3 regions of the Streptomyces sp. CRN 30 genome follow, and region 3 is predicted to be linked to each of the others. Evidence: riboswitches for the same ligand, from Rfam matches in the RefSeq annotation. Region 3 holds a riboswitch; each other region holds the start of a gene.

Region 1 (7,808 bases), on a different contig from region 3:
AGGTCGTGGTGGAGTTCCGCCGCCTTGACCAGCGTCCAGATCTGGGCGCGGACCGCCGGGGCCTTCGTCGGGTCCAGGTCGGAGACGAGCGCGTACTCGTCGAGGAGCTGCTCCAGCTTGGCCAGGTCGCCGTAGGTGTCGGCGCGGGCCATCGGCGGAACCAGGTGGTCGACGACCGTGGCGTGGCCGCGGCGCTTGGCCTGGGTGCCCTCGCCGGGGTCGTTGACGATGAACGGGTAGATCAGGGGCAGGTCGCCGAGGACCGCGTCCGGCGCGCACCCGCCCGACAGCCCCAGCCCCTTGCCCGGCAGCCATTCCATCGTGCCGTGCTTGCCCATGTGGACGATCGCGTCGGCGCCGAAGCTGTTGTCCAGCCAGCGGTAGGCCGCCATGTAGTGGTGCGACGGCGGCATGTCCGGGTCGTGGTAGATCGCGATCGGGTTCTCGCCGAAGCCGCGCGGCGGCTGGATCATGACGACGACGTTCCCGAACTGGAGCGACGCGAGCACGATGTCGTCGCCGTCCACGAAGAGGCTGCCCGGCGGCTCGCCCCACGCCTCCAGCATCGCGTCCTTCAGCTCCGGGTCGAGCTCGTCGAACCAGGCCTGATAGTCGGCGAGCGGCACGCGCGCGGGAGCCGCGGCGAGCTGGTCCTCGGTGAGCCATTCGACGTCGTGGCCACCCGCCTCGATGAGGCGGTGGATCAGCTCGTCGCCGTTGTCCGGGTAGCCCTCGACGACGTACCCGGCGTCGCGGAGCGAGTCGAGCACCCGTACCGCCGAGGCGGGGGTGTCGAGGCCGACCGCGTTGCCGACGCGCGAGTGCTTGGTCGGGTACGCGGTGAAGACGAGCGCGATCTTCTTGTCCGCGTTCGCCTTGTGCTTCAGCGCGGCGTGCCGGACGGCGATCCCGGCGACCCGCGCGGACCGCTCGGGGTCGGCGACGTACACCGGGACGTCGTCCGGGCCCTGCTCCTTGAAGGAGAACGGGACGGTGATCAGCCGGCCGTCGAACTCGGGGATGGCCACCTGCATGGCCGCGTCCATGGGGGAGAGGGCCGCGTCCGACGCGTCCCACGCCTCGCGCGAGGAGGTGAGGCAGAGCCCCTGGAGCACCGGGACGTTCAGGTCGGCGAGCGCCCCGATGTCCCAGGCCTCCTCGTCACCGCCCGCCGACGCCTGCGAGGCGTGCGTGCCGCCGGCCGCGAGCACGGTGGCGACCAGGGCGTCGGCCTGCCCGAGGATCTCGTACAGCCCCTCGTCCGCGCCGCGCAGCGAACCGCAGTACACGGGGAGCGCGTTGGCGCCCTGGGCCTCGATCGCGTCGCACAGGGTGTCGACGAAGGCGGTGTTGCCGCTCAGTTCGTGGGCCCGGTAGAAGAGCACGCCGACGGTGGGACGGCCGTCCAGGAGAGCCCGGTCGCCGTGGACGCCGTGCTCCGGCATCTTCCGCGGCTCCTCGAAGCCCTCGCCCGTCAGCAGCACGGTGTCGGAGAGGAAGCGTGCCAGCTCGGTGAGGTTCTCCGGGCCGCCCTCGACGAGGTAGCGCAGGGCTTCCGCGACCACGCCCGCCGGGACCGACGACTCGGCCATCAGTTCGGCGTCGGGCACGGACTCGCCGCCGAGCAGCACGGTCGGGACGCCGGACGCCTTCAGCGCCGCGAGCCCGTCCTCCCAGGCGCGCTTGCCGCCGAGGAGGCGTACGACGGCGACGTCCGCGCCGTCCAGGAGCCCCGGAAGCTCCTCGGTGACGTCCACGCGGGTCGGGTTGCCGATCCGGTAGGCGGCGCCGGAGGCACGGGCCGCCAGCAGGTCCGTGTCGGCGGTCGACAACAACAGCACAGTGCTCATGCGGGCGCTCCCGGTGCGATGAAGGGCAGTCCTGTGGGCGCGCCGGACTCGATGAGCCGCCACAGCGCGTCCGTGTCCGCGTGGTGTTCGATGAGGTCGCCGAGCCGGTCGAGCTGCTGCTCGCGCAGCGCGGCGAAGGAGGTGTCGGGGGCCGGGACGAAGCGGCGGCCCGCGGCGGCCGCCACCTCGCGCAGGAAGGCCCGCCGGAAGCCGTCGGACTCCAGCGCCCCGTGCCAGTGGGTACCCCAGGTCCGGCCGATCCGGCAACCGTCCAGGAAGGTCTCTCCCCCTTGGACATCGGCGACGCCGTGGTGGATCTCGTACCCCTCGACCCGTTCGCCGAGGGCCTCGCCCACCGGCCGGGTGAGGGTCTTCTCGCGGGCGAACCGCACCCGGACGGGCAGCAGGCCCAGCCCCTCCACGTGCCCGGCGCGGGACTCGACCTCGTCCTCGATGTGCTCGCCGAGGAGCTGGAAGCCGCCGCAGATGCCGAGCACGGGGCGCCCTTCGGCGGCCCGGCGCGCGAGGGCGTCCGCGAGCCCGCGCTCGCGCAGCCACTCCAGGGCGCGGACGGTCCCGCGCGTGCCCGGGACCACGACCAGATCCGCGTCGGCGAGCTCCTCCGGCCGGTCCACGAACCGCACCACGACTCCCGGTTCGGCGGCCAGCGCGTCCACGTCCGTGAAGTTGGACATGAGCGGGACGGCGCACACGGCGACGCGCAGCACGTCCTCGCCCACGGGGGCGGTGACGGCCGACTCGCGCACGGCGCCGCGCAGCGACACCGCCATCCCGTCCTCCTCGTCGATGCCGAGGCCGTGCTGGAAGGGCAGGACGCCGTACGTGTGCCTCCCGGTGAGCCCGTGCAGCATGTCCAGCCCCGGTTCCAGCAGCGAGACGTCGCCCCGGAACTTGTTGACGAGGAACCCGGCGACCAGGTCCTGGTCCTCGCGCGAGAGCAGGGCCACCGTCCCGAAGAAGGAGGCGAAGACGCCGCCGCGGTCGATGTCGCCGACGACGAGGACGGGCAGGCGCGCGTTCCGCGCGATGCCCATGTTGACGATGTCGGTCCGCCGCAGATTGATCTCCGCGGGCGAACCGGCCCCCTCACAGATCACCGCGTCATACGTGCCCCGCAGCTCGGCGAGACAGTCCAGCACGGTGCCGAGGAGTGCCTGCTGCCGTCCGCCGTGATAGCCGCGGGCGCTCATCTCGCCCACGGGCTTCCCCAGCAGCACGACCTGGCTGCTCCGCTCGCCGCCGGGCTTGAGCAGCACGGGGTTCATCAGCGCGGTCGGCTCCACGCGGCACGCCTGCGCCTGCATGGCCTGCGCCCGCCCGATCTCGGCGCCCTCGCGCGTGACGAACGAGTTGAGGGACATGTTCTGCGCCTTGAACGGCGCGACCTTCACGCCCTGCCGGACCAGCCACCGGCAGATACCGGCCGTGACGACGCTCTTGCCGGCGTCGGAGGTGGTCCCGGCGACGAGCAGTCCACCACCGCTCATGACGTACGCCCCTTCGGTGAGCCCTTCGGTGAGCCCTTCGTGAGAGTCCCGGCCGCGCGGGCGGCGAACCGGGCGCCCGCGCACACGCCGAGCGCGAGCCAGCCCACCCGTCGCGACAGCCGGACGGCCCGCTCGATGTCCCGCACCTCCACGGCGCGCCCCTCCCCGTTCAGCACGGGCCGGTGCTCCACCCGCCCGCCGTACGAGAGGGTGCCGCCCAGCCGTACGCCGAGCGCGCCCGCGAAGGAGGCCTCGACCGGCCCGGCGTTGGGGCTCGGGTGCTTGCCCGCGTCCGCGCGCCAGGCGCGCACGGCGGTGCGCGGAGCGCCGCCGGAGACCACGGCGAGCGCGGCGGTCAGCCGCGCCCCCGGCCACCCGGCGAGGTCGTCGAGGCGTGCGGAGGCCCACCCGTACCGCAGGTACCGGGGCGACCGGTGCCCCACCATGGCGTCGAGCGTGTTGACGGCCCGGAAGCCCACGAGCCCCGGCACCCCGCCCACGGCGCCCCACACGAGGGCCCCGACGACGGCGTCGGAGGTGTTCTCGGCGACGGACTCGACGACGGCCCGGGCGATCCCGTCGGCGTCCAGGGCCTGCGGATCGCGCCCGCACAGGTGCGGCAGCCGCGCGCGGGCGGCCTCGACGTCACCGTCCTCCAGCGCCTTCCCGACGGCCCGGGCCTCCCGCGCGAGCGAGGTTCCGCCCACGACGGCCCAGGTGGCGGCGGCGGTCAGCGCGACGGAGGCGACGGGAGAGGTACGGACGGCCCGGGTGGCGACGGCGGCCAGGGTCGCGGCGCCGCCGGCGCACACGGCGGTGTGCAGCGCGCCCCGTCCCCGGTGGTCCCGCCACAGCGCTCGTTCCACGGCACCCGCGGCCCGCCCGAACACGGCGACCGGATGCCCGCGGCGGGGATCGCCGAGGAGCAGGTCACCGAGGAGGCCGGCGGCGGCGCCGTACGCGAAGACGCGTTCGGCCCGCATCGGCTCAGCCGACCGTGGGGACGGGCGGAACGTCGCTGGGGGAGCTCGATCGGCGGCAGCCGTGCATGGCGGTATGTCCTCACTCAGGGTGTCCACGCCCTGGTTCGACGAAAACGACGGTGAGAGTTCCTGGCTCCCGGGGGCGCACCCCGGTGACAGTGGCGGGACCGCGCCGGATTCTCACCGGCTTCCTCTCCTGCCGTCGTACTTGGCTCCGGCAGTCCACCACGGGCCTCGAATTCCAGTCAACTTGCTGTTGACCTGCGACGGGGCAGTGTGCGAAGGCACACATCTCCCGCCACAGCGGACACGGCACGAGGGCGCCCCGGGTGCCGGCCCTAGCCGGCACCCGGGGCGCCCTCACAGGGTGTGCGCCGTCAGGCGACGATCAGATAGATCCCGTACGCCACCGCCGCCGCACAGGCCGCGAAGCACGCGTACGCGGCGGTGGTCGCGACGGCGGCGGAGTTCCCGGACGCAGTCGCCGTCTCCCGCTTGGAGAGGCCGATGATGCCGAGGCCGAAGAGGCCGACGAGGGCCACGGTGACCACGAGGCTGACTCCGAAGACGGAGCCGAGGGCTGCCCAGTCGATGTGCATGGTGGGTTACTTCCTTGGACTCGGGTCCGGTGCTCAGACCGTGGCCGACGAGGACGAAGCGCCGGCGGCGGCCGGGGCGGCCGGGGTGGCCGCGGGGTCGGACTGGGCCGGGATGGTGACCGCCAGGTCGTGGGTGACCGGACCGGCCGCGGCCGGCGACGGGGCGGCGGCACCCTCGGCGGTCTCGGCAGTCCTGGCGGAACCAGCGGACTCAGCGGTCCCGGCGGGCTCGTCCGTGCCGTTGACGTTGGTGTGGTCGACGACCTCGCCGCGGCGGGAGACGACCCAGATGGCGGCGCTGGAGGCGACCAGGAAGACCGCGACGACGGTGGTGCCCCAGGTGCCGAAGGCGGTGACCCACTCGGCGAGCGCGGCGACCAGGGCCGCGGCCGGCAGGGTGAGGCCCCAGGCCACGAACATCCGGGTGGCGGTGGACCAGCGGACCACGCCGCCCTTGCGGCCGAGGCCCGCGCCCATCACGGCACCGGAGACCGAGTGCGTGGTGGAGAGGGAGAAGCCCAGGTGGGAGGAGGCCAGGATGACGGTCGCCGCACTGGTCTGGGCGGCGAAGCCCTGCTGCGGCTGGAGGTCGGTCAGGCCCTTGCCCATGGTGCGGATGATGCGCCAGCCGCCCAGGTAGGTGCCGAGCGCGATGGCGACACCGGCGGAGAGGATGACCCACACCGGCGGGTCGGAGTCCGGGGCGAGCGCGCCGCCGGCGACCAGGGCCAGGGTGATGATGCCCATCGTCTTCTGGGCGTCGTTCGTGCCGTGGGCCAGCGAGACCAGGCCCGCCGAGGTGATCTGCCCCGCGCGGTAGCCCTTGGAGGTGGCCTTCTCGCTCGCGTGCTTCCCCAGCTTGTAGGTGAGCCGCGTACCGATCATGGCGGCGACACCCGCGACGATCGGGGCCGCGACGGCGGGGATCAGCACCTTGGTGACGAGGACGTCACCGTGGACCGCGCCCATGCCGGCCGAGGCGATGGTGGCGCCGATCAGGCCGCCCATCAGGGCGTGCGAGGAGCTGGAGGGGAGGCCGACGAGCCAGGTGAGCAGGTTCCAGAGGATGGCGCCCACGAGCGCCGCGAAGATCACCTCCGGTTGTATGCCGCTCTCGTCGACAAGGCCCTTGGAGATCGTGTTGGCGACCTCTATGGACAGGAACGCGCCGACAAGGTTGAGGACGGCGGACATGGCCACCGCGACCTTGGGCTTCATCGCGCCGGTGGAGATGGTGGTGGCCATCGCGTTGGCGGTGTCGTGGAAACCGTTCGTGAAATCGAACGCGAGCGCGGTGATCACCACGATCGCGAGGATCAGCGAGAAGCTTTCCATTTACCCGGTCTTCTATGGGACGTCAGTGGCTCGTGGAACGTAAGCAATCTGAGTGAACGGAAGATGAACTGGGTCGGACCGGGTGGTGTAGCGAATCGGGGTGTGATGGTTCCGTTTGTGTCGGTCGGGCGGCCGGAGCCGGGCCGGAAGCGGTGATGAGGGGCCGGGAGGCCTCGAACGGAGGTGGAATCTCACCCTCCGCATCGATGGGGTGGCCCCGAGCGAGGGGCCGCCCTCCGACCGGCCCCGCGCCACCTCCCGGCCCCTCGTCCTGCGAGTGACGCATGCCACGTCCTACGGGTGACGCATGCCACCCTCTCCGTCGCCCGGGCGGCGGGCCCTCCTGCCGGTGTCCACCGTCTCCGGTGTCCTTCCCGGCCGCCCCGGCGCCGGCGAACCGGACCGGCTACCCCCTTGCGAAGCGCTTCAGCTGGGCCAGGGAGCCGTTGAAGAGGTTCTGGTCGCCCGGCAGGCGGCCGCTGTTGTCGTGCTGCCAGATCGTCCAGTACGTCCAGCCGCCCGGCAGCTGCCCCGCGCTCGCCGTGTTGTAGCGGGCCACCCAGAGGGCGTGGTCGGCGGCGAACGCCGAGCTGCCGCCCGTGCACTTGTTCCACCAGTTGGTGTTCGTGTAGATCACGGGGCGGCGGCCGGTCAGCCGCTTCACCTCACTGCTGAAGGCCTTGATCCAGTTGACCATCCTGGCCTTGCTCATGCCGTAGCACTTCTTCTTCTTGCTGTACGGGTTGTACTCGATGTCGAGCGCGGGCGGCAGCGTCCAGCCGTCGCCGGTCCAGCCTCCGCCGTTGCGCACGAAGAAGGCGGCCTGACGCTTGCCGGAGGACTTGTTCGGCACGGCGAAGTGGTACGCGCCGCGGATCAGCCCCGCCTTGCGGGAGCCGTTGTACTGCTGGGTGAAGTGCGGGTTCAGGTAGGTGTGCGACTCCGTCGCCTTGACGTAGACGAACCTGGCGCCCTTGGACCTGGCCTTGGACCAGTTCACGTCCTTCTGGTGCGAGGAGACGTCGTGCCCCCTGGGCTTGCCGGCGGCCGAGACCGGGATCTCGGCGAGCAGGGTCCCGCCCAGGGCGAGGGCGGTGACGGACGACGCGATGAGTCGGGAACGGTGTCGGGACGGCTGGCGGTCACGGGCCATGTTTCCCCCCGGAAATGGCGGCGCGTACGACAAATCGTCCAGAGATTACTGGAAGATCGTTGAATCTCGGTCGATCACCGGCCAATCCACACAAGAGGGTGACGTATACGTACATCCAATCTGCCGGACGGTCGCGTTCCGCCCTACACTCCCCTCTTCCGCCGCCCCGCCCCGCCCGGCCTGGCAGGATCGCGGCATGACTGAGGAGCGAGGGGACGCGAGCGGCCCTTGGGGGACGAGTGCGGGCGGACCGGGCGTGCTGGAGGTGTGCGAGCGGGGCGCGCCGGAGGACGTGGCGGCGGCATGGGGCGCGCTCGTGGCCACGGCCCGGCGGACGGTGGCCGACGGTCTGGTCGTCGGCACGTCGGGCAACGTCTCCG
Region 2 (7,808 bases), on a different contig from region 3:
CAGCTCGGTGATGCCGACGTCATTGGTGACGACGCGTTCCGGGAGCTTGTCGTAGGTGACGTCGCGGCCGCAGTTCTCGAGAGTGACCCCGGACCTCGCGGAGTTCTCGGCGGCAGGCGGGTCCGACTCGACCGTGGCACCGCAGCCGGTGACCGTGACCGTCGTGAGGAGGGAGAGGGAGACGGTGAACAGCTTGCGCATGGGCGGCATCCTCAGGGCTCAGGGGGTGGTCGGGAGCAGGTCGAAGAGCAGTTGGACGGCGCCGGTCTCCGGATGCCGCACGGGGTGCGCGCGCACCCCGAACACCTCGCCGAGCAGCTCGGGCCGGAGGACGTCGTGCGGCGGTCCGGAGGCGACGATCCGGCCGCCGGCGATCACGTACAGCACGTCGCAGTGCGCGGCGGCCAGGTTGAGGTCGTGCAGGGCGGCCAGGACGGTCAGGCCGCTGGCCCGGACCAGGGACAGCACGTCCAGCTGGTGGGCGATGTCGAGGTGGTTGGTGGGTTCGTCGAGGACGAGCACCCGGGGCCGCTGGGCGAGCGCGCGGGCGATCAGCACCCGCTGCCTCTCGCCGCCGGACAGGGCCAGGAACCCGCGGTCGGCGAGGTGGCCGACCCCGGTACGGTCCATGGCCCGCGCGCAGATCTCCCGGTCCTCGGCGGCGGTCCGCTCCCGGTGCGGCAGCCGCCCCATCGCGACCACCTCGGCGACGGTGAAGTCGAACTCGGCGGCCGACTCCTGCGGCAGCGCGGCCAGCACCCGTGCCGCGGCCCGGGGCGCCAGCGCGTGCACGTCGTCCCCGTCGAGCCGCACGGCGCCCGCCGCCGGACGCAGCGCCCGGTACGCGCAGCGCAGCAGCGTCGACTTGCCGCTGCCGTTCGGGCCGACCAGTCCGACGAAGGCGCCGTCGGCCACGGTGAGCCGGATGTCCTCCACCAGCCGGGCCCCGGCCGCCTCGACCGTCACGTCCTCGATGTCCAACCGCATGACCGGATACCCCTCCCCCGCCGCTGTCAGCGGCTTCCGAACGCGTAGCCGCCGCGCCGCATCAGCAGCAGGAAGGCGGGCACACCGACCACCGCGGTGATCACTCCGACCGGCAGTTCCGCCGGCGCGAGCAGCAGCCGGGACAGCACGTCCGCCCACACCAGCAGGACGGCCCCGGCGAGCGGCGCGACGGCGAGCACCCGCCGGTGGTCGGCGCCCACCAGCATCCGCACCAGGTGCGGCACCATCAGCCCGACGAAGCCGATCGCCCCGCTGACCGCGACCACGGTCCCGGTCACGGCGGCGGTGACCAGGAAGATCTCCCTGCGCAACCGCCCCGGTGGGACACCGAGCGCCGCTGACGTCTCGTCACCCATGGCCAGCGCGTTGAGCGCCTCGGCCCGCACGCGCAGCCACACCCAACCGGCGGCCACCGTCACGGCAGCCAGGGGCACTTGGGCCCAGGTCGCGCCGCCCAGGCTGCCCAGCAGCCACATCACCGCGGCACGGGCCGCCTCGCCCCGGGCCGCGCTGAACACCATCACCGTGGTGACGGCCTCGAAGCCGAACGCCAGCGCCGTTCCGGTGAGGATCAGCCGCAGCGGCGTCAGCCCGTACGGCGAGCGGGCCACCGCGTACACCAGCACCATGGCCGCGAGCGCCGACGCGAACGCCGACACCGACAGCGCCCACACCCCCAGTCCGGCGAACAGCCCGAGCAGGATGACGGCGTTGGCGCCCACGGCCGCACCGGAGGAGATGCCCAGCACGAACGGATCGGCGAGCGCGTTGCGGACCATGGCCTGCACGGCCACGCCGACGGACGCCAGGCCCGCACCGACGACCGCGCCGAGCACGACACGCGGCAGCCGGATCTCCCAGACGATGGTGTACGCGGCGACGTCCTCCGTGTGCACGGTGCCGCCCGTGAGCCCGGCCCACAGGAACCGGAAGACCCCGCCCCAGCCGATCCCGGCGGCCCCCAGACCCACCCCGCACACCAGCGACGCCAACAGCACGGCCGCGAGTCCGATGACCAGCGGCGCCGTGGACTTCCGGCTGTGATCGGCTCGCACTGTGGTACTCGGTGGCACGGTGGTGGCGGTCCTTCACCTCGGGCCGCCGGAAGAAGGTCGGGGAGGAGGCAGCCCGTACGGCGCACCGGCCGCGCGGTCCCCTCTCGCAGTCCACGGCGAGCAGTCAACGGGTCGCACCACCCACGGGCGATCGGGCTCACGCGACGAAACACCAGGTCGTCGCGCACACCGATGGGGGCACCCCCTGCTCGAGCGGAGCCGAGAGCTTGGGGGAGGGTCAGCGCCGGACTCTCACCGGACTTCCCCCACGGGAGGCTGGGGCAGCGTAACAAACGCCCGTGCCGGCTCGGCGATCACGCTCGACCGGCGCTGGCTGGTGTGCCGTACCCGCTCGGGCGAGTAGAGGTGGCTGTCGCGGAACTGCTCGGCGCCCAATGGGCAGCTGGTAGCGGCGGTCAACAGCGCCGCGCGAGCCGCGGGGCAGGATGCGTCCGCCCTGGCCAAACGGCTGTTGAGCGGCCGGGGCGGCGGCTCGGCGGAACTCGCGCAGGGCGGCGGCCTGGTCGTCGGCGCCTGAGGCGGCGCGGCAGGTCCCGTCCGTTTCCGTGGGAGCCAAGGACAGAGAGCGCCGTCCCTCGACGTCCTCTGGACAGAACCGTGGGCTGCGGAGCAGCCGCATCGGACAGGATGACGACCATCCGGACCAGTCCGCCAGTCCGCCAGTCCGCCGAGAACGACGGGAGCGCCAGACGTGCCCACGGAATCCGTACGGCCCGCAGCCCGCGAGACCCGCCCCGAGAAGCGACCCTCCGTTCTGCTCGACTCCACGTTCCTGCGGCTGTGGTCGGGTGCCACTGCCTCGGGCCTGGCCACCTGGGCCCTGCCGTTCGTGCTGGGGCTCGCGGTGCTCGACCGCACGCTCACCGCCACCGGCCTCGGTCTGCTGCTCGCGGCCCGTACCGTGGGCTTCCTCGCGGCGGTGCCCGTGGCCGGGGTGCTGGCCGACCGGTACTCCCGTCGGGGCGTCGTCCTGTGGGCGGGACTGGCCGCAGGGGCCGCGGCTCCGCTGATAGCGGTCGGGCTCGGCTGCTCGCTGGCGCTCATGGCGGTGGCCGCCGTCCTGGCCGGTGCGGGGCAGGGCGCGTGCCGGCCCGCCTTCCAGGCACTCACCGCCGAGGTCGTCGACGCCGACCGCAGGCAACAGGCCAACGCCGCCATGACCCTGGCGGTCCGCGTCACCACCCTCACGGGGCCGTCACTGACCGCCCTGCTCGCCCTGTTCCTCAGCTTGCGGACGCTGCTGGTGGGCATCGGCCTGCTCTGGCTCGTCGCCGCACTCGTCCCTGGGCCCGGCTCCGCCGATGCGGCCGGTTCCGCCGATGCCGCCGGTTCCGCCGGTCTCGAAGTCGTCAGCGGTACCCAGAACACTGCCCGCACCCGACGAGTCTCGTTCCTCGGCGAGTTCGCCGACGGCCTCCGCGAGGCCCGCAGGCATCCGTGGTTCCTCTCCGGTCTGGCCGCGCTGACCGCCGTCATCGCCACCGGCTACTCCGCCACCGGCGTCGCGCTGCCCCTGGTCAGCCGCGACGCGTACGGCACGGAAGCCGTCCTCGCCGGGGCGCTGACCGCATACACGGCCGGCGCCCTGGCGGGAGCCCTGCTCATGGGGCGCTGGCGCCCGTGCTCGCAGGGCTGGATCGCTCTGGCGGGACTCGCCGCCTACGGTCTCGCCCCGCTCAGCCTGGTGTTCCCGACGCACCCCGCCGCCGTACTGGCCGCCTACGCGGTCGCCGGCATCGGGATCGAACTGTTCAACGTGCCGTGGTTCACCGCCACCCAGCGCGAGGTCGAACCCGACAAGCTGGCCCGGGTCTCCTCCCTGGACTTCCTGCTCTCCTACGGCCTCGCCCCGCTCGGCCTCGCCCTCATCGCCCCCGCCATCGCCACCTTCGGTGCCCGGGAGATCCTCCTGGTGTGCGCGCTCACGTGTTTTGTCGCACCGGCCGCCGCCGCCTTGGTACCCAGCGCCCGCCACTTCTCCCGCAGCCCGCGCCCGCGCCCGCGCCCGCGCCCACGCCCACGGAAGGCTTCCGGCAGCGAGCAGCCACCGCAGGATGTCCCCTGACGATCGATCGCCGGAGCGTGCGACGGATACCACAGAGGGACAACAGTGGACTGGCCAACGGGAATTGCCGGCTTCGCCGCAGGCGTGCTCATCGCACTCGTCACCGCGCCGGTGGGAGTCTCCGGCGCCGTGTTCCTACTGCCGGTCCAGCTGAGCGTGCTCGGTGTGCCCAGCCCCGCCGTCACCCCGACCAATCTCCTCTACAACGTCGTCGCCGGTCCCGGCGCCCTGCTGCGCTACCGCCGTGACGGCAGCCTCTACGGCCCGCTGACCCGCCGCCTGATCGCCGGCACCCTGCCCGGAGTCGTACTGGGCACGGTCATCCGTGTCTTCGCCCTGCCCGGGCCGACCGTCTTCCGGCTCCTGGTCGCCGCCCTGCTGCTCCCCCTCGGCACCTGGCTCATGGTCCGCACCCTGCGCCCCAATGCCACACCCCGACCGGCCGAGCCGTCAGCGCGCTCCGTCACCGTCCTGGCGGTGGCGGTCGGCACGGTCGGCGGCATCTACGGCATCGGCGGCGGCTCCCTCCTCGGCCCCCTCCTGGTCGGCCGTGGCCTTCCCGTCGCCCAGGTCGCCCCGGCCGCCCTCGCCTCCACCTTCCTGACCTCACTGGTCGGTGCCGGTACCTACGCACTGCTGTCCCTCACCGACGGGGAGAACATCGCCCCCGAGTGGCTCCTCGGACTGGCCTGCGGACTGGGCGGGCTGATCGGCGGCTACCTGGGTGCTCACCTCCAGCACCGCCTGCCCGAACGGTTCCTCCGTCTGCTGCTGGGCGCCCTCGCCGCCTCGGTCGGTGCGCTGTACGCGGCCCAGGCGCTTCGCTGAGCGCTGAGGACGGACACCGCGGGCACGGAAGGCCGGACTTCAGGTCTCCGCCGCCGTCACCGCCCGACCGAGCGCAGGTAGCGGCCCAGGTTCTCGGCGCCCGTGACATTGCGCGGGCCGCTGACGGCGTCGCCGTAGGACATGACGAAGAAGCGTTCGTCCGGCACGGCCGGTACCGACTCGAGGCCGGCCAGCGACTTGAGACCGACAGGCGTCCAGGCCGACGCGCGAGGCGCCGGACGGCACGGCGACGACGGCAGACGGCAGACGGCACGACAGCAGACGGCACGACGGCGGTCGGCACGGCGGTTCTGGGGCCCGCAGAGACTCGATCAAGCCACAGCGGACGGGTCATCAGGCTGAAAACCCGTTGTCCTGACAGCCGACGACGCAGGAATCGGGTGCCCGGATCGCGGGGTGACCCGGCTCGTGCTTCTCCACGGCTCGGGTACACGATCGCGCGCGCGGAACGCAGCGCCTCGCACCACGTCGGCATCCCACGGCACGTCCAGCCTTGCGCCCACATCGGGCACTTCAACCGTCTACCACATCAGGACAACCCGCGAACAACCTCTGTCGCAACGTCACAGGTGCCCCTAGCCTGAGTAACGCAGTCGGTTCGCGTCCGGCGCCCCATCAGGCGTGCGACGGCGCGACGCAGAGGGAACCCGGTGTGAATCCGGGACTGTCCCGCAGCGGTGTGTGGGAACGAACGCCGTCGAAGCGCTGAGCCCTTCGGGGCCGGAGAAGCGACGGCAGTGGGCGCCCGCCGGGCTCGTCGGCGGACGTGCCCACGAGTCCGAAGACCTGCCACTGCACCCGCGCGGCAGGCGCGGGCTGCGCAGCGCACGGTGACCTCGCGGACCAGGTTGACGGCACGGACGACGGCACGGCATACGCGCGACCACGTCTCCTTCCCGGTCGGCGTGCAGGGCTGGGAACCGACAGGAGGACGGATCCGTGATCACGCGAGTCCTCGCCGTCCGCGCCAGAACGCGGTCGGCCCGCGACCAGGGCGAGCGGAACGGGTTGTGCTGACACCGCCGGCCGGGAAGCTCCGCGCGGCACCACCGGACCGGCCGGGCCGCACCGTGTCCGGCGTCTGCCACGGCACCCTGGGCGAGCTGTACCAAGGCCCTCTGCGAGCGGGCCCCGCCCCGGACATCGCAGTGGTGTCCTTCCCCGTCGACCGGCATTCGTGGGTGTACTTCACCCACAGCGCCCACGACACCCGGAGCACCCGAGGCACCCGGGAATCGCACGCGCCGGGCCCGCCGCCTCTCGGAGAGAAGTCGGCGACAGCGGCCCGGCTGTTCCTGCAGCACTTCGGGCTCACCCTGCCGCCCGGTCGCTGGACCACCCACTCCGATCTGCAGGTGGGGGTGGGCATGGCCAGTTCGACCGCCGACATCGTGGCGACGCTGCGCTGCCTGTTCGGGCTCTTCCACCTGCCGTACGACACGGATGTGGTCCTGGGCATCCTGGCGGCGATCGAGCGGGCCGACAGCGTGTTCCTGGACGAGTTCGCGCTCCACCTCAGCGGTCGGCACCGGGTGGTGAGGCGGCTGGGGACGGACATCGGCTTCCACACCGCCTTCGTCACCGAGCCCGGCACGGTCGACACCGCTGCCGTCACCGACCTGCTGCTGGCGCACTACCGGCGGCACGGCGAGGAGTACGAACGGTGCCTGGCCGACCTGCTGAAGGGCTTCGCCTCCGGCGACCCGGCCGTCGTCGCCCGGGCGGCCACCACCAGCGCCGCCCTGTCGCAGCGGGTGCTGCCCAAGTCGACGTTCGACAGTGTGCTGGCGCACCGCGAGCGGTTCGGGGCCGACGGCGTCTTCGTCGCCCACACCGGCTCCCTGATCGGCTACCTCTTCCGCCGCCGTCCCGGCGCCGGCGTCAAGTCCGGCCTGTCCGCGTTCTTCCACTCGCTCGGCCACCAGTGCTCATTCGCCCAAGGAGGCTACGGGTGATCCACCCCCACATCGCCGACGCCCTGAAGGTCCCCGACCTGGTCCGGCTCACCGACGGCCTGGTCCTGATGCGGTTCGAGTCGATGAAAATCTACTCGGCGCTCACCGCCGTCCGTCATCTGCTCGACCGGGGCACGGTCCGCCCGGGTCAGACCCTGATCGACAGCTCCAGCGGCATCTACGCCTACGCCCTCGCCCTGGCCTGCCACCGGTACGGCATGCGGTGCCACATCGTGGCGTCCACCACGGTCGACACCACCACCCGCGCCCAGTTGGAGATCCTCGGCGCCACCGTCGAACAGGTCACGCCGTCGCGGAACCTCAAGCTCGACCAGGAGTTACGGGTACGGCGGGTGAAGGAGATCCTCGCCGAACGCCCCGACTGCCGCTGGATGCGGCAGTACCACGACGACGTCCACTACCTCGGCTACCACGAGGTCGCCGACCGCATCACCGCCGCGTTCCCCGGCCGCCCGCTGACCGTGGTCGGCGGCGTGGGCTCCGGAGCCTCGACCGGGGGCCTCGTGGAACGCCTGAGAGCCACCGACCCCTCGGTGCGGCTGGTGGGGGTGCAGCCGTTCGGCAGCGTCACCTTCGGCAGCCAGGACCACCACGACCCGGAGGCGATCATCGCCGGCATCGGCTCGTCGATCGTCTTCGACAACGTCCGCCACCACCTCTACGACGCCGTTCACTGGCTGGACTTCACCCATGCCATGTCCGGCACAGTCGCCCTGCTGCGCGACCATGCCGTCTTCGCCGGACTGTCCACCGGCGCCGGGTACCTGACCGCGACGTACGAGGCACGCCGCCACCCCGACCGGCTGCACCTGGTGATCGGCGCCGACACCGGGC
Region 3 (7,808 bases):
CCCGCGCGGGGGAAGAAGAGCCGTACGGTCTGGTCGAAGCCCATGGGTTCCAGGTGGGCCGCCTGCGGGCCGCCGAGGGTGACGGTCAGGAAGGTGGGGCTGATCCGCTCGGTCCGCCGCACCTCCAGGGTGATCATGCGTCGGCTCCGCGCCATGCGCACCTTGGGCAGCACGCTCATCGCTGTCTCGCTCTCGTCGTCGCGGTGGTGGTGTCGGTACGGTGGTTCACAGGTCCACGACGAGCCGCGCGGACCGCGCGCGGGACACGCACGGGTACACGCGCCCCTCGGGTGCGCCGATGTCGTCGCGGTGGTCGGGTTCGCCGTCGAGGACGGTGATCCCGCAGCTCCCGCAGACGCCCTCGCGGCAGCCCGCGGCCACCGTCCGGCCCGCGTGCGCCAGGGCGTCGAGCATCGACTCCCCGGCCGGCACCTCGACCGTGGAGCCGGAGCGGGCGCACTCCACCTCGAAGGCGGTGTCGGGCCCGAACGCGCGGCGCAGCGGCCGGAACCGCTCCGCGTGCAGCCGCCCGGCGGGGAACGCCTCCTCGGCGGCGGCCAGCAGCGGCGCGGGACCGCAGGCGTAGACGAGGGTGTCGTCGGGGAGTTCCGCCGCCAGGGCGCGCAGGGAGGGCCGGCCCCGCTCCCGGGTGGCGACCAGGCGCACCCGTTCCCCGTACGCGGCGCGCAGGGTGTCCGCGAAGGGCATGGCGGACACCGACGGTCCGACGTAGAGGAGTTCGGCGGGGAGTCCCGCGTCGGTGACCGCCCGCAGCATCGGCAGGACGGGGGTGATGCCGATGCCCGCAGCGAGGAACAGGTAGCGCGGGGCGGGCAGCAGCGGGAAGTGGTTGCGCGGCTCGGAGATCTCCAACAGGCGTCCGGGGCGCAGGAAGCGGTGAACGTACTCCGATCCGCCGCGGCTGAGCCGGTCGTGGCGGACGGCTATGCGGTAGGTGTCCAGGTCGGCGGGGTCGCCGCACAGCGAGTACTGCCGGGTCAGCCAGTTGGGCAGCCGGACGTCGATGTGGGCGCCCGGTTCCCAGGGCGGGAGCGGCCCCGGGGTGCCGCGCAGGGTGAGGGAGACGACGTCGTCGGTGACGGGTTCGATGCGGTCGACGAGAACGGTCCGCGTCGCTGCCATGGGTGAGTTCCTCGCTGTCCGGTCAGTAGAGGGTGCGGTAGCCGTCTTCGAGGAGCCGGTCCACGGCGGCGGGGTCGACGTCCAGGCCGAACTGCGCGGTGAACGTCTCGCCGGCCGACGGCATCTCCTCGGCGAGGGCCTGGGCGGCGGGGTCCCACAGCCGGGACCGGATGAGGGCGCGGCCGCAGTGGTAGTAGACCTCCTCGACCTCGACGACCACGGCCAGCACCGGGCGCCGGCCCTCGGTCTCCATCCGGGTCAGGACGTCGGGTTCGTCGGTGAGGTAGCCGCGGCCGTTGACGCGCAGGGTCTCCCTGAGGCCCGGGACGAGGAAGAGCAGTCCGACGCCGTCGTTCTCGGCGAGGTTGGTGAAGGAGTCGGCGATGCGGTTGCCCGGTCGGTCCGGGACGGCCAGCGTCCGGTCGTCGAGCACCTTCACGAAGCCCGGGTAGTCACCCCGGGGCGAGGAGTCCGCGCGGCCCCGGGCGTCCGCGGTGGCCATCGTCAGGAACGGCGAGTGGGCGATGAAGCGGCGGAAGAACGGATCGAGGCGGTCGGTCTTCTTCCGCGCGGTCATCGCGTCCGGCTCGCCGAGCAGGGCCCGGACGCCGTCCGGCGCGAGGCGTCGTGGACGGGTGGCGACATGACTCATGGGGATGTGTCCTTCCCGAGCGGGTCCGGCAGCCGTCCTTGACGGTTTCGCCGCAGGTCATGACAGTATTGTGAGCAATCATTCAGGTCTTGCGCCACTCGCTTTCACGGCGCCGTCCAGGAGGTGTCATGAGCCCCGACCGCCAGGGGATCGCCCCACGTAAACAGCCCCGTCAGGTGCGCGCGGAACTCACCCGGGACCGCATCCTCGACGCGGCTGCTCACGTTTTCGGGGAGTACGGCTATGCCGCGGGGACCACCAACCGCATCGCCGAGCGGGCCCGGGTGTCGATCGGTTCGCTGTACCAGTACTACCCGAACAAGGACGCGATCCTGGCGGAGCTGCTCACCCGCCACCTCGACCGCGGCCAGGCCTCCGTCGAGCGGCTCCTGACGGAGGGCCTGCCCGACTCGCTGGAGGACATCCTGCGGCGTTTCGTCCGCGCCTCCGCCGAGAACCACCAGGACGACCCGCAGCTGCTGCGCGTGATGGTGGAGCAGGGGCCGCGCTCGGCCGAGCTGCTGGAACGGGTGACGGTCTTCCAGCGGGAACGGATCGCCTACGCGCTGGAGCTGCTGCGGACGCACCCGGAGGTCCGGGTGGCCGACACCGTCGTCGCCGCGCGGATCCTGGTGGCCACCGTCGAGATTCTGATCCACACGATGGTCGCGGCCCCCGACCCCGTCGACGTCACGCGGCTGGAGGACGAGATCGTCGCCATGCTGTTCCGCTACCTCACCGGCGCTTCCGGTGCCTCCCTCGCTACCGGTGCTACCGCTACTACCGGCGCTACCGGCGCTACCGGCGCAGGAAGCGGATGACCGGGTGGCCGTGGCCGTCGGCGACCTCCGCGCGGACCCCGTAGACCTCCTCGATGAGGGACGGGGTGAGGACGTCGCCGGGCACGCCCTCGGCGACGGCCCGGCCCTCCCGCAGCACGAGGAGCCGGTCGCAGTACATCGCGGCCAGGTTGAGGTCGTGCAGGGCGATCACCGTGGTGACCGGCAGGGACACGACCAGCTCCAGCAGGTCCAGCTGGTGCTGGATGTCCAGGTGGTTGGTGGGTTCGTCCAGCAGCAGTTCGCGCGGCTCCTGCGCGAGGGCGCGGGCGATCTGGGCGCGCTGGCGCTCGCCGCCGGACAGGGTGTGCCAGGACTGGTCCGCGCGGTCGGTGAGCCCGGCGCGGGCGAGGGCGGCGGTGACGGCCGGGCCGTCCTCGGGCGAACCGGCGGCCCAGGGGCGGCGGTGCGGGATGCGGCCGAGGGCGACGACGTCCCGGACGGTCAGTTCGGTCTGGGTGTGCGCGTGCTGTTCGACGGTGGCGATACGCCGGGCCGCCGCCCGGCGGCCGACCCCGGCGAGCGGGCGGCCGTCGAGGGTGACGACACCGGCGGAGGGCTGGAGCACCCCCGCGAGCAGCCGCAGCAGGGTGGACTTGCCCGACCCGTTGGGGCCGAGCAGGCCGATCGTCTCGCCGGTGCGCGGGGCGAGGGTGACGCCGTCCACGATGAGCCGCCCGCCGGCGCGGCGGGCGACGCGGTCGGAGCGGAGGCCGTCGCCGGCGGGGGCGGGGGGCCGTGTGCCGTCGGCGGGGGGCCGTACGTCGTCTGCGGGGGCCCTGCCGGTCATGTGCGCCTCCTGCCCCGGTAGAGCACGGCCACGAAGGCCGGTACGCCGATCAGGGACGTCACCACTCCCACCGGGATCTCCTGGGGGTCGAGGACGGTACGGGCGAGGGTGTCCACCCACACCAGGAAGACGGCGCCGGTCAGGACGGTGACCGGCAGCAGCCGGGCGTGGGCGGTGCCGGTGAGCGCGCGGGTGGCGTGCGGCAGGACCAGGCCGACGAAGCCGATCGCGCCCGCGCAGCTGACCAGGGCCGCGGTGAGCAGCGCGGTCGCGCACAGCAGCACCAGCCGGGTACGGCCCACCCGTACCCCGAGGCTGGCGGCGGCCTCCTCGCCGAAGGTGAACGCGTCGAGGGTGGCGGAGTGGACGAGGCACACCACGAGGACGGCGGCGAGCACTCCGGCGCACAGCAGCACCTGGGTCCAGGTGGCGCCGGTGAGGGAGCCCAGCAGCCAGAACAGCACGCCGCGGGTGGTCTCGGCGTCCGCCGACGTCAGTACGGTGAACGAGGTCAGCGCCGAGAAGAGCTGCATGGCGGCGACGCCGGAGAGCACCACGCGGTCGACGCTGCCGCCGAGGCTGTGGCTGACCACCAGGACCAGCGCGAACGACAGCAGGGCGCCGACGAACGCGCCCGCGGACAGCGACACCGCTCCCCCGCCGACGCCGAGCACGATCACGGCGACCGCGCCGGTCGAGGCGCCGGAGGAGACGCCGAGGACGAACGGGTCGGCGAGCGGGTTGCGCAGCAGGGACTGCATGACCGCGCCGCACAGGGCCAGTCCGGCGCCGCAGACCGCGGCGAGCAGGGTGCGGGGCATGCGCAGGTCCCACACGATGCCGTCCCGCAGCGGGGCGAGGGTGCCCTCACCGAACCCCAGGTGGGCGGCGACCGAGGACCACACGTCGCCGGCGGAGATGTCGGCGGGGCCGATGGTCACGGCGACGGCGACCGACAGCGCCAGGGCAGCGAGGCCCGCGGCGGTCAGGAGCGGGGTCGTCCGCGCGCCGGGCACGTGCCGGCGCACGTGCCCGTCGGCAGGCCGGGTCACTTGCCGAGTCCGAGGTCCCGGAGACCGGCGGCGACCTGTTCGATCCCCTCGACCGTGCGGATGGACGGGTTCATCGCCTGTCCGCTGAGCAGGACGTACCGCTTCTTCTTCACCGCTGTGAGGTTGCGGGTCGCCGGGTTGGTCTCCAGGAACTCGATCTTCGCCTCGGCGGTCTCGGCGGTCTGGGACTTGCGGGTCAGGTCGCCGAGGACGATGACGTCGGGGTCGCGGTCGGCGACGGTCTCCCAGTTGATCTGGGGCCACTCGTCGTGGGTGTCGGAGAAGACGTTCTTCGCGCCGAGGGCGCGGGTGATGGCGCCGGGGGCGCCGCAGCAGCCCGCGAGGTAGGGCGACTGGGAGTTGGCGAACCAGTACATGAGGGAGACACCGGACGCGTCGAGCCCGTCGGTGGCCTCGCGTACGCGGTCCTTCAGCTCACCGACCAGTTCGTCGCCGCGTTCCTCGACGCCGAAGGCGCGGGCGAGGTCGGTTATCTCGCCGTAGACCGTGCCGAGGGTGAGGGGGGTGCTGCGGGAGCCGTCGCCGCCGCTGTCGTTGTCCTTGCCGGCGGCGCAGTCGGACGGGGAGACGTAGGTGGGGACGCCCAGCTTCTCGAACTGTTCGCGGGTGGCGACGCCGCCCGTGCCGAGGGTGGAGACGAAGGACGCGGTGACGAAGTCGGGTCCGGCGTCGAGGACCTTCTCGAAGGAGGGGTTGTTGTCGGCGAGCCGGGGCACACCGGCGTTCGCCTTCTCCAGGCCCTTCATCACCGGGTCGGTCCACGTGGCGGTGCCGGCGAGGCGGTCCGCCAGGCCCAGCGAGAGGAGGATCTCGGTGCTGCCCTGGTTGAGGGAGACGGCATGGGCGGGTGCCGACGTCAGGGTGACGTCGTGGCCGCAGTTGCGCAGCGTGACCGGGTAACCGGTGGCGGCGGAGGCGCCGTCCGACGCGGTGCCCTTTCCGCCGGAGGTGCCGCCGGCGGTGGAGCACGCGGTGAGCAGCAGGGCGGTGGTGAGCAGGAACGCGGCGGAACGGGGGGTGGTGCGGAGCACGGGCATGCCTCGGGTGTCGGGGCTCTGGACGCGGAGCCTGGCCTACGGTCGACCTCCGCGCGGGGGCGCGGAGGTGCCAGCAGGTCTTCGGACTCGGGTTCGTCCGGACGGGGCGCCTTCCCAGGACGCCGCCGCGTGCGCGGTGGTCGTCCCAGTGGCGATCGTGCCCCGCCCGTCCCCCTCACCGCTGCGCGTCAGTTCCGGATTCGCACCGGATTCCCTGACCACCGAGGTGGCGTGACTGGCCTCGGCAGACTACCAAGGGCCCGGACCGGGCCGGCGCGGCGGGGCGACGGCGTTCAGCCGGCGCAGTATGCGGTCCGCGGCGACAGGGGTGCGCAGCGGCGCGGCGGTGGCGCAGCCGGGCAGGCCGGCCCGGACCAGGCCGCTGAGCAGGGCGCGGGGGCCGCTGTCGATGAACGTGGTGAAACCGGCCCGGCGCAGGGTGAGCAGGGTCCGGTGCAGTTCCATCGGTTCGGTGAGGTGGGCGGCGGCCGTGGTGCGCAGGTGGGCGGGGGTCGTCGCCCAGCGGCCGGCGGTGGTGTGCACGGGAAGGACCGGCCGGGCGAGCGGCTGGGCGCGCAGCAGGCTGCGGAAGGAGCGGTGGACCTCGTCGAGGAGGGGGTGGTGGAAGGCGGTACGGCTGGTCAGCGGGGTCACGCGGTGCCCGCTGTCCTCAAGTGCGCGGCGTACGTGGGCGAGTTGGGCGTCGGGGCCGGCGAGGACGACCTGCGCGGGGGCGTTGCGGGCGGCGATCCGCACCTGGGGGGTACCGCAGGCGCGGATGAGGTCCGCGGCCTGTCCTGCGGTGGTGTCGGTGGCCAGTATCCCGGCGGCGGGGAGGGCGGCGGTCCGCAGCAGCCGGTCGCGGATGCGGAGCAGTTGGACGCCCTGGCGCACGGTGACGGCTCCGGCGACGGTGAGGGCGGCCAGGTCCCCGACGCTGTGGCCGAGGACCGCGTCGACGCGGTGGCGGGTGAGGCCGAGCAGGACGGTGGCGGAGGCGACCACCGCCGCGTAGGTGGCGAGGTCGAACCCGAGGGGGTCGCTCCGCAGCAGTTCCTCGGGCGCGGGCGCGTCCTCCTCGGTGAGCAGCCGGCCCACCGGCACGCGCAGCGAGCCGTGGGCCGGGGCGTGGGTGTCGACGGTGGTCAGCACCTCGGCGACGGCGGGGACGTACCGCAGGTGCCGCAGGGCCCCGGGCAGGTAGGCCCCCTGCCCGGGACACATCAGCAGCACCCGCGCCCGGTCACCCGGCGGGTCGGTTCCCAGGGGGTGGGGACACCGAACCGCGTCCCCGCCCCCTCCGGCCCGACGGAGATCACCTCGGCTTGAGGCGTCCCGCCCCGAGGGCCACCCGGACGACACGAGCCCCTGGTGCACACGGTCCGCCCCGCCGGAGACCGTGGGAGGGCCGTGTTCGGGGGCTCGGGTCGGTGGTCGGGGGGTCATGGGAGTGTCGTGAAGGCCAGCGCGACGTTGTGGCCGCCGAAGCCCATGCTCGTGCTGAGGGCCGCCAGGGGCCCGGACGGCAGGGGCTCCGGCGTGCGGCCGACCACGTTCAGCTCGATCGCCGGGTCGACGCGTTCGAGGCTGCGGGTGGGCGGCGCCGTCCGGTCCCGCAGGGCGAGGACGGTCGTGACCGCCTCGATCGCCCCGGCGGCGCCCAGCGTGTGGCCGAGCGCGGCCTTGGTGGCGCTGACGGACACGTCGTCGAGGACCTTGCCGAAGGCCGTGCGCAGGGCCTGCGCCTCGCTGAGGTCGCCGACCGGCGTGGACGTCGCGTGGGCGTTGACGTGCCGGACGTCCTCCGGCAGGAGGTCCGCGTCGTCGAGGGCGGCGGCGACCGCGGCGGCGCACCCCGCCCCGCCGGGCGCGGGCTGCGCGATGTGGTGGCTGTCGTTGGTGATGCCCGCGCCGGTGAGCCGGCAGTGCGCCCGCGCACCGCGGGCGGCGGCGTGCCGGGCGCTCTCCACCACGACCATCCCGGCCCCCTCCCCCAGGACGAACCCGTCCCGCTCGGCGTCGAAGGGCCGGGACGCCCGGTCGGGGTCGTCGCACCGCCGGGACAGCGCGCGCAGCCGGGCGAACCCGGCGAAGATCAGCGGGTGCAGGCCCGCCTCCGCGCCTCCCGCGACCACGACGTCGGCGCGGCCCTCCCGGACGAGGTCCAGGGCCTGCGCGAGGGCCTCCGCGCCGGACGCGCAGGCGCTGACCGGGGTGTGCACCCCGGACGTCGCGCCGACCATCAGGCCCACCTCGGCGGCGGGGTGGTTGGGC

Evidence for each region. Region 3 has a riboswitch for cobalamin ahead of UW392_RS50475 (ABC transporter substrate-binding protein). Riboswitches for the same ligand answer to the same signal wherever they lie in the genome.
Region 1: it holds a riboswitch for cobalamin, as region 3 does, so the genes downstream of both, UW392_RS38255 (cobalamin biosynthesis protein) here and UW392_RS50475 (ABC transporter substrate-binding protein) in region 3, are expected to answer to the same signal.
Region 2: it holds a riboswitch for cobalamin, as region 3 does, so the genes downstream of both, UW392_RS62930 (hypothetical protein) here and UW392_RS50475 (ABC transporter substrate-binding protein) in region 3, are expected to answer to the same signal.

What each region holds. Positions count from the first base shown of each region.
Region 1 is NZ_JAVRHI010000361.1:26,309-34,116, forward strand. Features, by position in the region: gene cobN (cobaltochelatase subunit CobN) at 1-1,850, opposite strand, end outside; gene UW392_RS38250 (cobyric acid synthase) at 1,847-3,358, opposite strand; gene UW392_RS38255 (cobalamin biosynthesis protein) at 3,355-4,341, opposite strand; cobalamin riboswitch at 4,444-4,584, opposite strand; gene UW392_RS38260 (hypothetical protein) at 4,719-4,940, opposite strand; gene UW392_RS38265 (inorganic phosphate transporter) at 4,974-6,275, opposite strand; gene UW392_RS38270 (lysozyme) at 6,682-7,428, opposite strand; gene UW392_RS38275 (class II aldolase/adducin family protein) at 7,625-7,808, shown strand, end outside.
Region 2 is NZ_JAVRHI010000541.1:36,012-43,819, reverse strand. Features, by position in the region: gene UW392_RS62955 (ABC transporter substrate-binding protein) at 1-201, opposite strand, end outside; gene UW392_RS62950 (ABC transporter ATP-binding protein) at 220-987, opposite strand; gene UW392_RS62945 (FecCD family ABC transporter permease) at 1,014-2,063, opposite strand; gene UW392_RS62940 (MFS transporter) at 2,776-4,149, shown strand; gene UW392_RS62935 (sulfite exporter TauE/SafE family protein) at 4,195-4,977, shown strand; cobalamin riboswitch at 5,637-5,786, shown strand; gene UW392_RS62930 (hypothetical protein) at 6,009-6,953, shown strand; gene UW392_RS62925 (cysteine synthase family protein) at 6,950-7,808, shown strand, end outside.
Region 3 is NZ_JAVRHI010000447.1:60,884-68,691, forward strand. Features, by position in the region: gene UW392_RS50445 (siderophore-interacting protein) at 1-179, opposite strand, end outside; gene UW392_RS50450 (PDR/VanB family oxidoreductase) at 226-1,143, opposite strand; gene UW392_RS50455 (MSMEG_1061 family FMN-dependent PPOX-type flavoprotein) at 1,166-1,795, opposite strand; gene UW392_RS50460 (TetR/AcrR family transcriptional regulator) at 1,924-2,616, shown strand; gene UW392_RS50465 (ABC transporter ATP-binding protein) at 2,594-3,424, opposite strand; gene UW392_RS50470 (FecCD family ABC transporter permease) at 3,421-4,476, opposite strand; gene UW392_RS50475 (ABC transporter substrate-binding protein) at 4,473-5,534, opposite strand; cobalamin riboswitch at 5,589-5,789, opposite strand; gene UW392_RS50480 (ACP S-malonyltransferase) at 5,784-6,758, opposite strand; partial or broken gene UW392_RS50485 (beta-ketoacyl-[acyl-carrier-protein] synthase family protein) at 6,977-7,808, opposite strand, start outside.